2 regions of the Streptomyces sp. NPDC048825 genome follow, and region 1 is predicted to be linked to the other one. Evidence: riboswitches for the same ligand, from Rfam matches in the RefSeq annotation. Region 1 holds a riboswitch; the other holds the start of a gene.
What was found. A riboswitch is a leader RNA that binds a small molecule or an ion and turns the genes downstream of it on or off. The one in region 1 is predicted to bind S-adenosylmethionine.
Positions count from the first base shown of each region.

Region 2: another riboswitch for S-adenosylmethionine. It lies ahead of ACGFNK_RS11690 (aminotransferase class V-fold PLP-dependent enzyme); the one in region 1 lies ahead of thrC (threonine synthase).

Region 1 covers NZ_JBICUR010000002.1:359,788-364,457, forward strand. Annotated here, with positions in the region: gene groL (chaperonin GroEL) at 1-110, opposite strand, end outside; gene ACGFNK_RS07000 (cold-shock protein) at 412-618, opposite strand; gene ACGFNK_RS07005 (MoaD/ThiS family protein) at 1,074-1,349, opposite strand; gene thrC (threonine synthase) at 1,516-2,850, opposite strand; SAM riboswitch class I at 2,867-3,025, opposite strand; gene ACGFNK_RS07015 (glucosyl-3-phosphoglycerate synthase) at 3,217-4,191, shown strand; gene ACGFNK_RS07020 (trehalose-6-phosphate synthase) at 4,385-4,670, shown strand, end outside.
Region 2 covers NZ_JBICUR010000004.1:63,406-68,075, forward strand. Annotated here, with positions in the region: gene ACGFNK_RS11680 (cytochrome bc complex cytochrome b subunit) at 1-214, shown strand, start outside; gene trpD (anthranilate phosphoribosyltransferase) at 336-1,400, shown strand; SAM riboswitch class IV at 1,930-2,046, shown strand; gene ACGFNK_RS11690 (aminotransferase class V-fold PLP-dependent enzyme) at 2,086-3,447, shown strand; gene ACGFNK_RS11695 (PQQ-binding-like beta-propeller repeat protein) at 3,562-4,670, shown strand, end outside.

The DNA.
Region 1 (4,670 bases):
ACGTTGCGGCCCTTGGGGCCGAGGGTGACCTTGACGGCGTCGGCGAGCTGGTTCATCCCGCGCTCGAGGCCGCGCCGCGCCTCCTCGTCGAACGCGATGATCTTGGCCATGTGAAGTGGTCCTCCCGGACTGGGGTGGATTGCTCCGGACCGCGCTGGCGCCCGCGACGGACGGCCTGCCTGCCTCGTGGTTCCTTGCCCCACTTGGCCTGCGGGCCTCACCGACCCGGTCCTCGTTGTCACTCTCACCTTCAGAGTGCTAACGCCAATGATTAGCACTCGGGGTGGTCGAGTGCAAGCGGCTACCACAGTGCGGGCGGGGTGCCGACAGGCATGCCGAAGGGCCCGTACCCCTTGAGGTACGAGCCCTTCGGAAGAAGAACGTGTCGCTGCAGATCAGTCGGCGCGTGCTTCAGCCGGTCGCCAGTCGGACCATGTCCGCCTGCGGCCCCTTCTGGCCCTGCGAGATCTCAAAATCGACCCGCTGACCTTCCTCCAGGGTGCGGTAGCCGTCCATCTGAATCGCGCTGTAGTGGACGAATACATCCGCACCACCGTCGACCGCGATGAAGCCGTACCCCTTCTCCGCGTTGAACCACTTGACGGTGCCCTGAGCCATGCCTAACTCCCCTATTACTGGCCCTTGCACAGATCCACACTTCGCGGATCCGGGTCAGACCTCACCCCCCAACGGTTGGGGGTGTGCGCCGGAACGCGTCGACCGCGGCTGAATGTATCTGCCCAACTGCCGTCTGCAACAGGTCAATCGGACGAGAAATCTGGGCATGGCCGATCCGGAATGTACGGAGAATTCACCCTAGAGGGGGGCAAGTCGGGCTCCACAAAAGGAGCAAAAGACGCAAAAGACCCGCACACTTTGGCTACTTCTCATCGGGTATCCGACAGGAATGCACATGCATTCGGCCCGGAGGAGCACCAAGTTCCCCAACTGTACCGCGCTCAACCATACAGAATTGCCCCCTCCGTTTAACTCACGGAGGGGGCAATTCGATGAACTCTGAGTGACCTGCATTACCGACGGTAACGATCAGCCTCCGGCACTGTACCGGATGGTCAGCCTCCGGCGACGGCCGGAATGATCGAGACGCCGGCCCCGTCGGGCGTCGCCGTCTCCAGCCCCTGCTCGAACCGCACATCGTCGTCGTTCACGTACACGTTGACGAACCGGCGCAGCTTGCCCTGATCGTCCAGGACACGCGCAGCGATACCTGTGTGGTTCTTCTCCAGGTCGGCGATGACCTCGGCGAGGGTCGCCCCTTCAGCGGCGACCTCGGCCTGACCGCCGGTGTAGGTGCGAAGGATGGTGGGGATGCGAACGTTGACGCTCATGGGGTTATGACCTCCGGTCAGGTATGGAGCGCCCCGCCAGGGGCGCGGGGCAGTGACGTTTGCGGCTCCGCCGCGATGGGGGTCCCCCGCTCGAGCGAAGTCGAGAGTGGGGGAGCGACCAGCCCCCACCGGCCTGCAGCTTGAATACAGCCCTTCCCGCGAAGCGCTACGCGAGGCCGGCCTCTCGGAACGAGTCGAGGCTGGGTCGGATCGTGGCGGTGAGCCCGGTCCCGGCCACCGCATCCAACGTCTTGAGACCGTCACCCGTGTTCAGGACGACAGTCGTGAGGCTCGGATCCAGCACACCGTTCTCGATCAGCTTGCGCGCAACCCCCACCGTCACACCACCGGCGGTCTCCGCGAAGATCCCCTCGGTCCGCGCCAGCAACTTGATCGCGTCCACGATCTGCTCATCGTTGACGTCCTCGACCGCGCCACCCGTACGCCGCGCGATGTCCAGCACGTACGGACCATCGGCGGGGTTACCGATCGCGAGGGACTTCGCGATCGTGTTCGGCTTCTGCGGCCGTACGACGTCATGGCCCGCCTTGTAGGCGACGGACACCGGCGAGCACCCCTCGGCCTGGGCGCCGAAGATCTTGTACGGCTTGTCCTCCACGAGCCCGAGCTTGATGAGCTCCTGCAGACCCTTGTCGATCTTCGTGAGCTGCGAGCCGGAGGCGATGGGCACCACCAGCTGGTCGGGGAGCTGCCAGCCGAGCTGCTCGCAGATCTCGTACGCGAGGGTCTTGGAGCCCTCGGCGTAGTACGGGCGCAGGTTGACGTTGACGAAGCCCCAGCCCTCGCCGGCCGGGTCGCCGATCAGCTCGGAGCAGAAGCGGTTCACGTCGTCGTAGTTGCCCTCGATGCCGACGAGCTCGCCGCCGTACACCGCGGCCATGACGACCTTGCCCTGCTCCAGGTCGTGCGGGATGAACACGCAGGAACGGAAGCCGGCGCGGGCGGCGGCGGCGCCGACGGCACCGGCGAGGTTGCCCGTCGAGGAGCAGGAGAGGGTCGTGAAGCCGAAGGCGCGGGCGGCCTCCAGGGCCTGGGCGACGACGCGGTCCTTGAAGGAGTGCGTCGGGTTGCCGGAGTCGTCCTTCACGAAGAGCTTGCCGGGCTCGACGCCCAGCTCGCGCGCGAGGTTGTCGGCCTTGACCAGCTCGGTCCAGCCGGGATTGATGTTCGGCTTGGTGGCCACGTCCGCGGGGACGGGCAGGAGAGGCGCGTACCGCCAGATGTTCGCGGGGCCCGCCTCGATGCGCTTACGGAGTTCCTCGGTGTCGTACGCCGAGAAGTCGTACGCGATCTCCAGCGGGCCGAAACACTCCTCGCAGGCGAAGACGGGGCCGAGCGGGACGCGGTGCCTGCATTCGCGGCAGGAGAGCGCGGCGGCGGGGCCGAGGTCTACGGAGGGGGTGTCCACGGAGTTCGTGGGGGCCGCCGAGTCGGCGGAGGTTTCAGTGTTCGTGGTGCTTGCAACTGTCTGCGCAACCATGTGAGGCGAGGCCCTTTCCTCATCTTCCTCACGACGCATCTCGCCGTGAGACGGATTTGGCACCTTCACTAGCCGGGAGCCTCGCGGAATCGATCATCTTCGATCGGTACGAGAACCGGCTGGAGGGTTGCCGGGGCTTCAACGGGCCGTATCCCTCTGCCCCTCTGGATGAGCGCTATTCGGTTGTGTGTATGTGGTTGTCGGCTCAACGACCCGCGACATGCGATGGTCATCAGCGTTGTTCAAGACTGTAACCGAAGGCCTGGATCGTGGTGAGACCAGTCCGAACCGCGAGATGACAGTCACACGAGCTGCTGCCCCAGCGGGCACTCGCGAACCCGGTCCAATGTCAAGGGAGAGCCGCACGTGCTGGAAGACGTCGAGCGCTGGCTGAACACGCGCTCCTGGTCCGTTGGCGACCGCCCGCTGAAGAAGCTCATCGCCGCGAAGCGCGCGGCCAACTCCACGGTGAGCGTCGTACTGCCCGCGCTCAACGAGGAGGAGACCGTCGGCGAGATCGTCGCCGTGATCCGCCGTGAGCTGATGACCAAGAAGGTCCCCCTCGTCGACGAGATCGTCGTGATCGACTCGGGCTCGACGGACCGTACCTCCGAGGTCGCCGCCGACGCGGGGGCCCGGGTCGTGCACCGGGACGAGATACTCCCTCGCATACCGGCCGTCCCCGGCAAGGGCGAGGTCCTGTGGCGCTCGCTGCTGGTCACGAGCGGGGACATCGTCGCCTTCGTCGACGCGGACCTGAAGGAGTTCTCCGCGGACTTCGTCTCGGGGATCGTCGGTCCGCTGCTCACCGATCCGGGCGTGGACCTCGTCAAGGCGATGTACGACCGCCCGCTGAACCTGCCGGGCGAGCCCACCTCCGGCAGGACCGCCGCAGGTCAGGGCGGCCGCGTCACGGAACTGATGGCCCGCCCGATCCTGAACATGCACTGGCCGCAACTGGCCGGCTTCGTGCAGCCGCTCGGCGGGGAGTACGCGGCCCGCCGCTCCCTCCTCGAACAGCTGCCCTTCCCCGTCGGATACGGCGTCGAGCTGGGCATGCTGGTCGACGCCCTGCACCTGGTGGGCCTGGACGCCCTCGCCCAGGTGGACGTAGGCGTCCGCAAGCACCGCCACCAGGACGGCCAGGCCCTGGGCCGCATGGCCGCCGCGATCTACCGCACGGCCCAGCTCCGCCTGGCCCGCGGGCATCTGGTCCGGCCGCGGATCACACAGTTCGAACGCGTGGAGACCGGCTTCGCGCCACATACGTACTCCGTGGACACAGAGGAACGCCCTCCGATGGCGGAGATCGAGGAGTACGCGGAACGAAAGGCGGCGTAGGCGAACGCGCCCCTGAAAGAGGGCCGCAGGCCCTTCTTTCAGGGGCGCGGGGAACTGCGCGACCAGCCACAACTCACCCGCAGCCGCCACACGACACCCCGTCCCGAGCTCTTAGGCACCCTGCGGAACCCAGCGGCGCGCTCCCGCTGAGGCGTACGTTTGAGCGAAGCCCCACTGGGCTAAGTTGAGCCCTATGGCATCAACGCAAGCCCAGATCCTCGTCGCCTCCAACAGAGGCCCGGTCTCGTACGCCCTGGACGAGACCGGGACGCTCAAAGCCAAGCGCGGCGGCGGCGGCCTGGTCTCCGGTCTCTCCGCGATCGGCCCGGAGGCCGGCGCGTTGTGGGTGTGCTCGGCCCTGGGCGACGGCGACCGCGAGGCCGTACGCCGCGGCGTCGGCGAAGAGGGCGTACGGATGCTGGACATCCCGGCCGACGTGCACGAGGACGCGTACAACGGCATCGCGAACTCGGTGCTGT
Region 2 (4,670 bases), on a different contig from region 1:
CCAGGAGCAGCTGCATGTGCTCACCGCGCACGAGCAGTACAAGCCGGCCGAGATCGGCCCGACGGTCGACGAGAACGGCGTCGAGCGCAAGGTGAAGGCTCCGCAGAAGCTGCGGTCCAAGCTGAGCAACGCGTACTACGGCGAGGACAGCCAGATTCCCAAGCCGACCGCCGACGAGTACCGGGAGATCACGAGCGGCCACGGCCACCACTGATCTCCGGTCGTTCGCCACGGTAAGAGCCCCGTCCATTGCCTGGACGGGGCTCTTTGCCGTCCCCGGGGCTGGATAGGGTGGGTGCCAACCTTTCGGGACGTACGACGACCAGGAGCGGCTGATGAACGCTGTGACCCCCGCTGGAGGCGACACCGCGGCGGGCCGTTCCTGGCCCGCGCTGCTGAACGGACTGCTGGACGGGCGTGATCTGAGCGCGGACGACACTGCCTGGGCGATGGACCTGATCATGCGCGGCGAGGCGACCGACGCCCAGATCGCCGGGTTCGCGGTGGCGCTGCGGGCCAAGGGGGAGACCGTCGGCGAGATCACCGGGTGCGTCCGGGCGATGTACGAGCACGCGAACGTGATCCAGGTGCCGGGGGAGACCGTCGACATCGTCGGTACCGGTGGGGACGGGGCCCGTACGGTCAACATCTCCACCATGTCCGCGATCGTCATCGCCGGGACCGGCGCGAAGGTCGTCAAGCACGGCAACCGAGCGGCGTCGTCGGCCTCCGGGGCCTCGGACGTACTGGAGAAGCTGGGCGTCAATCTGGAGCTGACGCCGAAGCGGGTCGCGGAGGTGGCCGAGGAAGCCGGGATCACTTTTTGTTTCGCCGCGAAGTTCCATCCGGCGATGCGGCACGTGGGCGCCGCGCGGGGGCAGCTGGGTATCCGGACGATCTTCAACTTCCTCGGGCCGCTGACGAATCCCGCCCGGGTGAAGGCGCAGGCCGTCGGAGTCGCCGACGCGCGGATGGCACCCATCATGGCCGGCGTGTTCGCCGAGCGTGGCAACTCGTCCCTGGTCTTCCGCGGCGACGACGGTCTCGACGAGCTGACGACCACGTCCACGTCGCGCGTCTGGGTGGTACAGGACGGAAAGGTCCACGAGGAGACGTTCGATCCGCGGGATGTGGGCATCGAGTTGGTGCCGGTGGAGGCGTTGCGAGGTGCTGACGCTTCGTACAACGCCGACGTGGCGCTGCGCTTGCTGAACGGGGAGACCGGGCCTGTGCGGGACGCTGTGCTGCTGAACTCGGCGGCGGCGCTGGTGGCGCTGACGCCGGGTTCCGGTCCGCTCGCGGACCAGCTTCGGGAGGGGATGGCCAAGGCGGGGGAGGCCATTGACTCCGGGGCGGCGAAGACGACGTTGGATCGGTGGGTGGCGGTCAGCAACGGGTAGCGCGCCTGGAGGGGTGGTGCGTTGGGGTTCGCGGGCGGCTGCGGGTTGAGTGTGGCTGGTCGCGCCCCGCGGCGGAGCCGCTGATGTCACAGCCCCGCGCCCCTGGGTTCGTTGGGGGTCGGGGCCGTGGGCCGGTGCGTCAGCCCGTCGCAGGGTGGGCATACGGCCCTTCGGCTTCCACAGGGTGCGGGTTTCCTGAGACAGAACCTACGCGACGGGCATACGACGCACCGGCCCACGTCCCCTCCCGCCGGTGGGCAAGTGCGGGCACGTCGGGGGCTGGTGAGCATGATGGCTGACGGCTCCGGGCGCGCCCCTTTTAGGGGCGCGGGGAACTGCGCGACCAGCCCCGAGGCACCCGCAGCCGCGACACAACTGTCACCCCCACCCCCTGGCGGGGGCCCGGGGCGCAGCCCCAGGGATGGGACGGGTAGGGGCGGCGGGGGCGAGAAACCCCGGTCCGGGCCCCCGGTCCGGGATCCGGACCCGAGTTGCGGGCGGACGATCAGACTGCGTATGTTCGTTGGCAGGTCATGAGTGACAGCCAAAAGGCCCCGGCCGGCTGTCCGGCAACCCTCCGTCCGTGGCGGGGTGCCCCGGGTGAAGACCAGGTCGTGGGCAGCAAGGCCTGCGACAAGCGCGGACCCCTCGCACAGACCAGGGGTCCTGGTCTTGAGGGAGTGTCATGTCTGTCTCCACCGCTGTCGCCGAGCAGTCCGTCGCCGAGCCGTTGCCCGTTCTGGGACGGGACGTCACCGTCCCGCTCGTCACCGGCGGCGAGGTCACGTACGCCGCACTCGACTACGCCGCCAGCGCCCCGGCCCTCCAGCGGGTCTGGGACGACGTGGCCGCGTACGCGCCGTACTACGGGAGCGTGCACCGCGGGGCCGGGTACCTGTCCCAGCTGTCCACCGACCTGTTCGAGAACGCCCGGAAGACCGTCGCCGAGTTCCTCGACTGCCGGGACGAGGACCAGGTCGTGTTCACCCGGTCCACCACCGACTCGCTGAACCTGCTCGCCGCCGCCCTCCCCGCCGACTGCCAGGTCTACGTCTTCGAGACCGAGCACCACGCCTCGCTGCTGCCATGGCGGGAGGCCCGCGTCACGTACCTCGACGCGCCCCGCACGCCCGCCCAGGCCGTCGCCACCCTGGAGCGCGCCCTCGCCGAACGCGACCCCGCAGGGCCGGCCCTCGTCTGCGTCACCGGTGCCTCGAACGTCACCGGCGAGCTGTGGCCCGTACGCGAACTGGCCGCCGCCGCGCATGCGCACGGTGCGCGGATCGTGCTCGACGCCGCGCAGTTGGCGCCCCATCACCCCGTCTCCGTACGGGAGTCGGACGTCGACTGGGTCGCCTTCTCGGGGCACAAGCTGTACGCGCCGTTCGGGGCGGGCGTGCTCGCCGGGCGTTCCGACTGGCTGCGCACGGCCGAGCCGTACCTCGCGGGTGGCGGTGCGAGCCGGAAGGTGTCGCGGCGCAGCGACGGGGGCGTGGACGTCGAGTGGCACGACAGCGCCGCGCGGCACGAGGCCGGGTCGCCCAACGTCATCGGCGCCTACGCCGTCGCCTCCGCCTGCAAGGCTCTCACCGAGGCGGGGTTCGACGCGCTTGTGGCCCGGGAGCAGTACCTGATCGACACTGTCCGGGCCGGGCTCGCCGAGGTTCCGGAGGTCCGCGTCCTGTCCCTCTTCGGGGACGACGCGGCCCGCGTCGGCGTCATCTCCTTCGTCGTCGAGGGGTGGAACAGCTCCCACTTCGCCGCCGCGCTCTCCGCCGAGTACGGCATCGGCGTGCGCGACGGGCTCTTCTGCGCCCACCCCCTCCTCCGTACCCTCCTCGGCAGCGATCCGCAGAGCCAGGGCGAGTGCGGCGCCCCCGAGGCCGCGCCCGGCGAGAAGTCCCTCAACGCCATTCGGGTCAGCTTTGGGGCGGGCACGCCCGACGAGCACGTGGAGCGGTTCGTCCGCGCCGTGAAGGAGCTCGTGAGCGAGGGCGCGCGCTGGAACTACCGCACGGTGGACGGGCGTTGCGTCCCGGCGGTGTGACCCCGCAGCGGGTGTCCCGCGCGTCCGTCCGGCCACTGCCCTGACGCGTATCCGGCGTATACGCTCCTTTTGGACGGCCGTTCGGATCGCACGACCGGACAGGGGGAGCACAGGGTGCTGCAGGTGTTGCGCGAGACGGATCCACGGCGGATCGGGCCGTACGAGGTCCTTGGCAGACTCGGTGCGGGTGGCATGGGCGAGGTCTATCTCGCCGAGTCGCCCGCCGGTCCGCGGCTGGCCGTGAAGGTGGTGCGCGGCGAGCACGCCGAGGACCGCATCTTCCGCGCCCGGTTCCGCCATGAGGTGCGGGCCGCGCAGACCGTCGGCGGGGCAGGGACGTACACCGCCCGGGTCGTCGACGCCGACACCGAGGGCGAACGGCCCTGGATGGCAACGGAGTTCGTCGACGGGCCGAACCTGCGCGACGCCGTCCTCGACCACGGTCCGCTGCCCGAGGAGGCGGTGCGGGTGCTGGCGGCGGCCCTTGGCGAGGCGCTCGTGGCGATCCATGCGCAGGGCATGGTCCACCGGGACCTCAAGCCGTCCAACATCCTTTTGGCGGCGGACGGTCCGCGGGTCATCGACTTCGGGATCGTACGAGCGCTGGAGGCGACCGCGCTGACCCGGACCGGAGTCGTCGTCGGCTCGGTCGGGTACGTCTCGCCCGAGCAGATCCGCACCGGTGGGCAAGTGGGGCCGCCGAGCGACGTGTTCTCGCTGGGCGCGGTCCTCGCGCACGCGTCGGCGGGGCGTGAGCCCTTCGGCGAGGGCAAGGACGCGGTGATCCTGATGCGCATCCTGAACCGGGACATCGACCTGTCCGGGGTGCCGGAGGGGATCCGGACGCTGATCGAGGCCTGTCTCTCAGAGACCCCGGAGGACCGGCCGACTCCGGCCGAGGTGGTCGCGGCCACGGGGTACACGGCACAGTCCCTGCGCGAGAGGTTACGGCCGGGCTGGTTCACCGCCGCCGGCCCGGTCGGGGGAGACGAGCGGTGGCTTCCGGAGAGGGGATCGGGTGAGGGTGAGAGCCGGGTCGAGTACGTGGCTCCCCTGACGGTCCAGGACGTTCCGGTCGCCGCGCCGGCGGCGCCGTCACGGCGACGCCTGCTGCAGGGGCTCGCGGCCGGAGGGCTGGTCGCCGCCGGGGCCGGCACCGGCGGATGGCTGTTGCTGCAGGACCGGGATGCCGGGGGCGACGCCGTGCGGGGCAAGAGCACCGC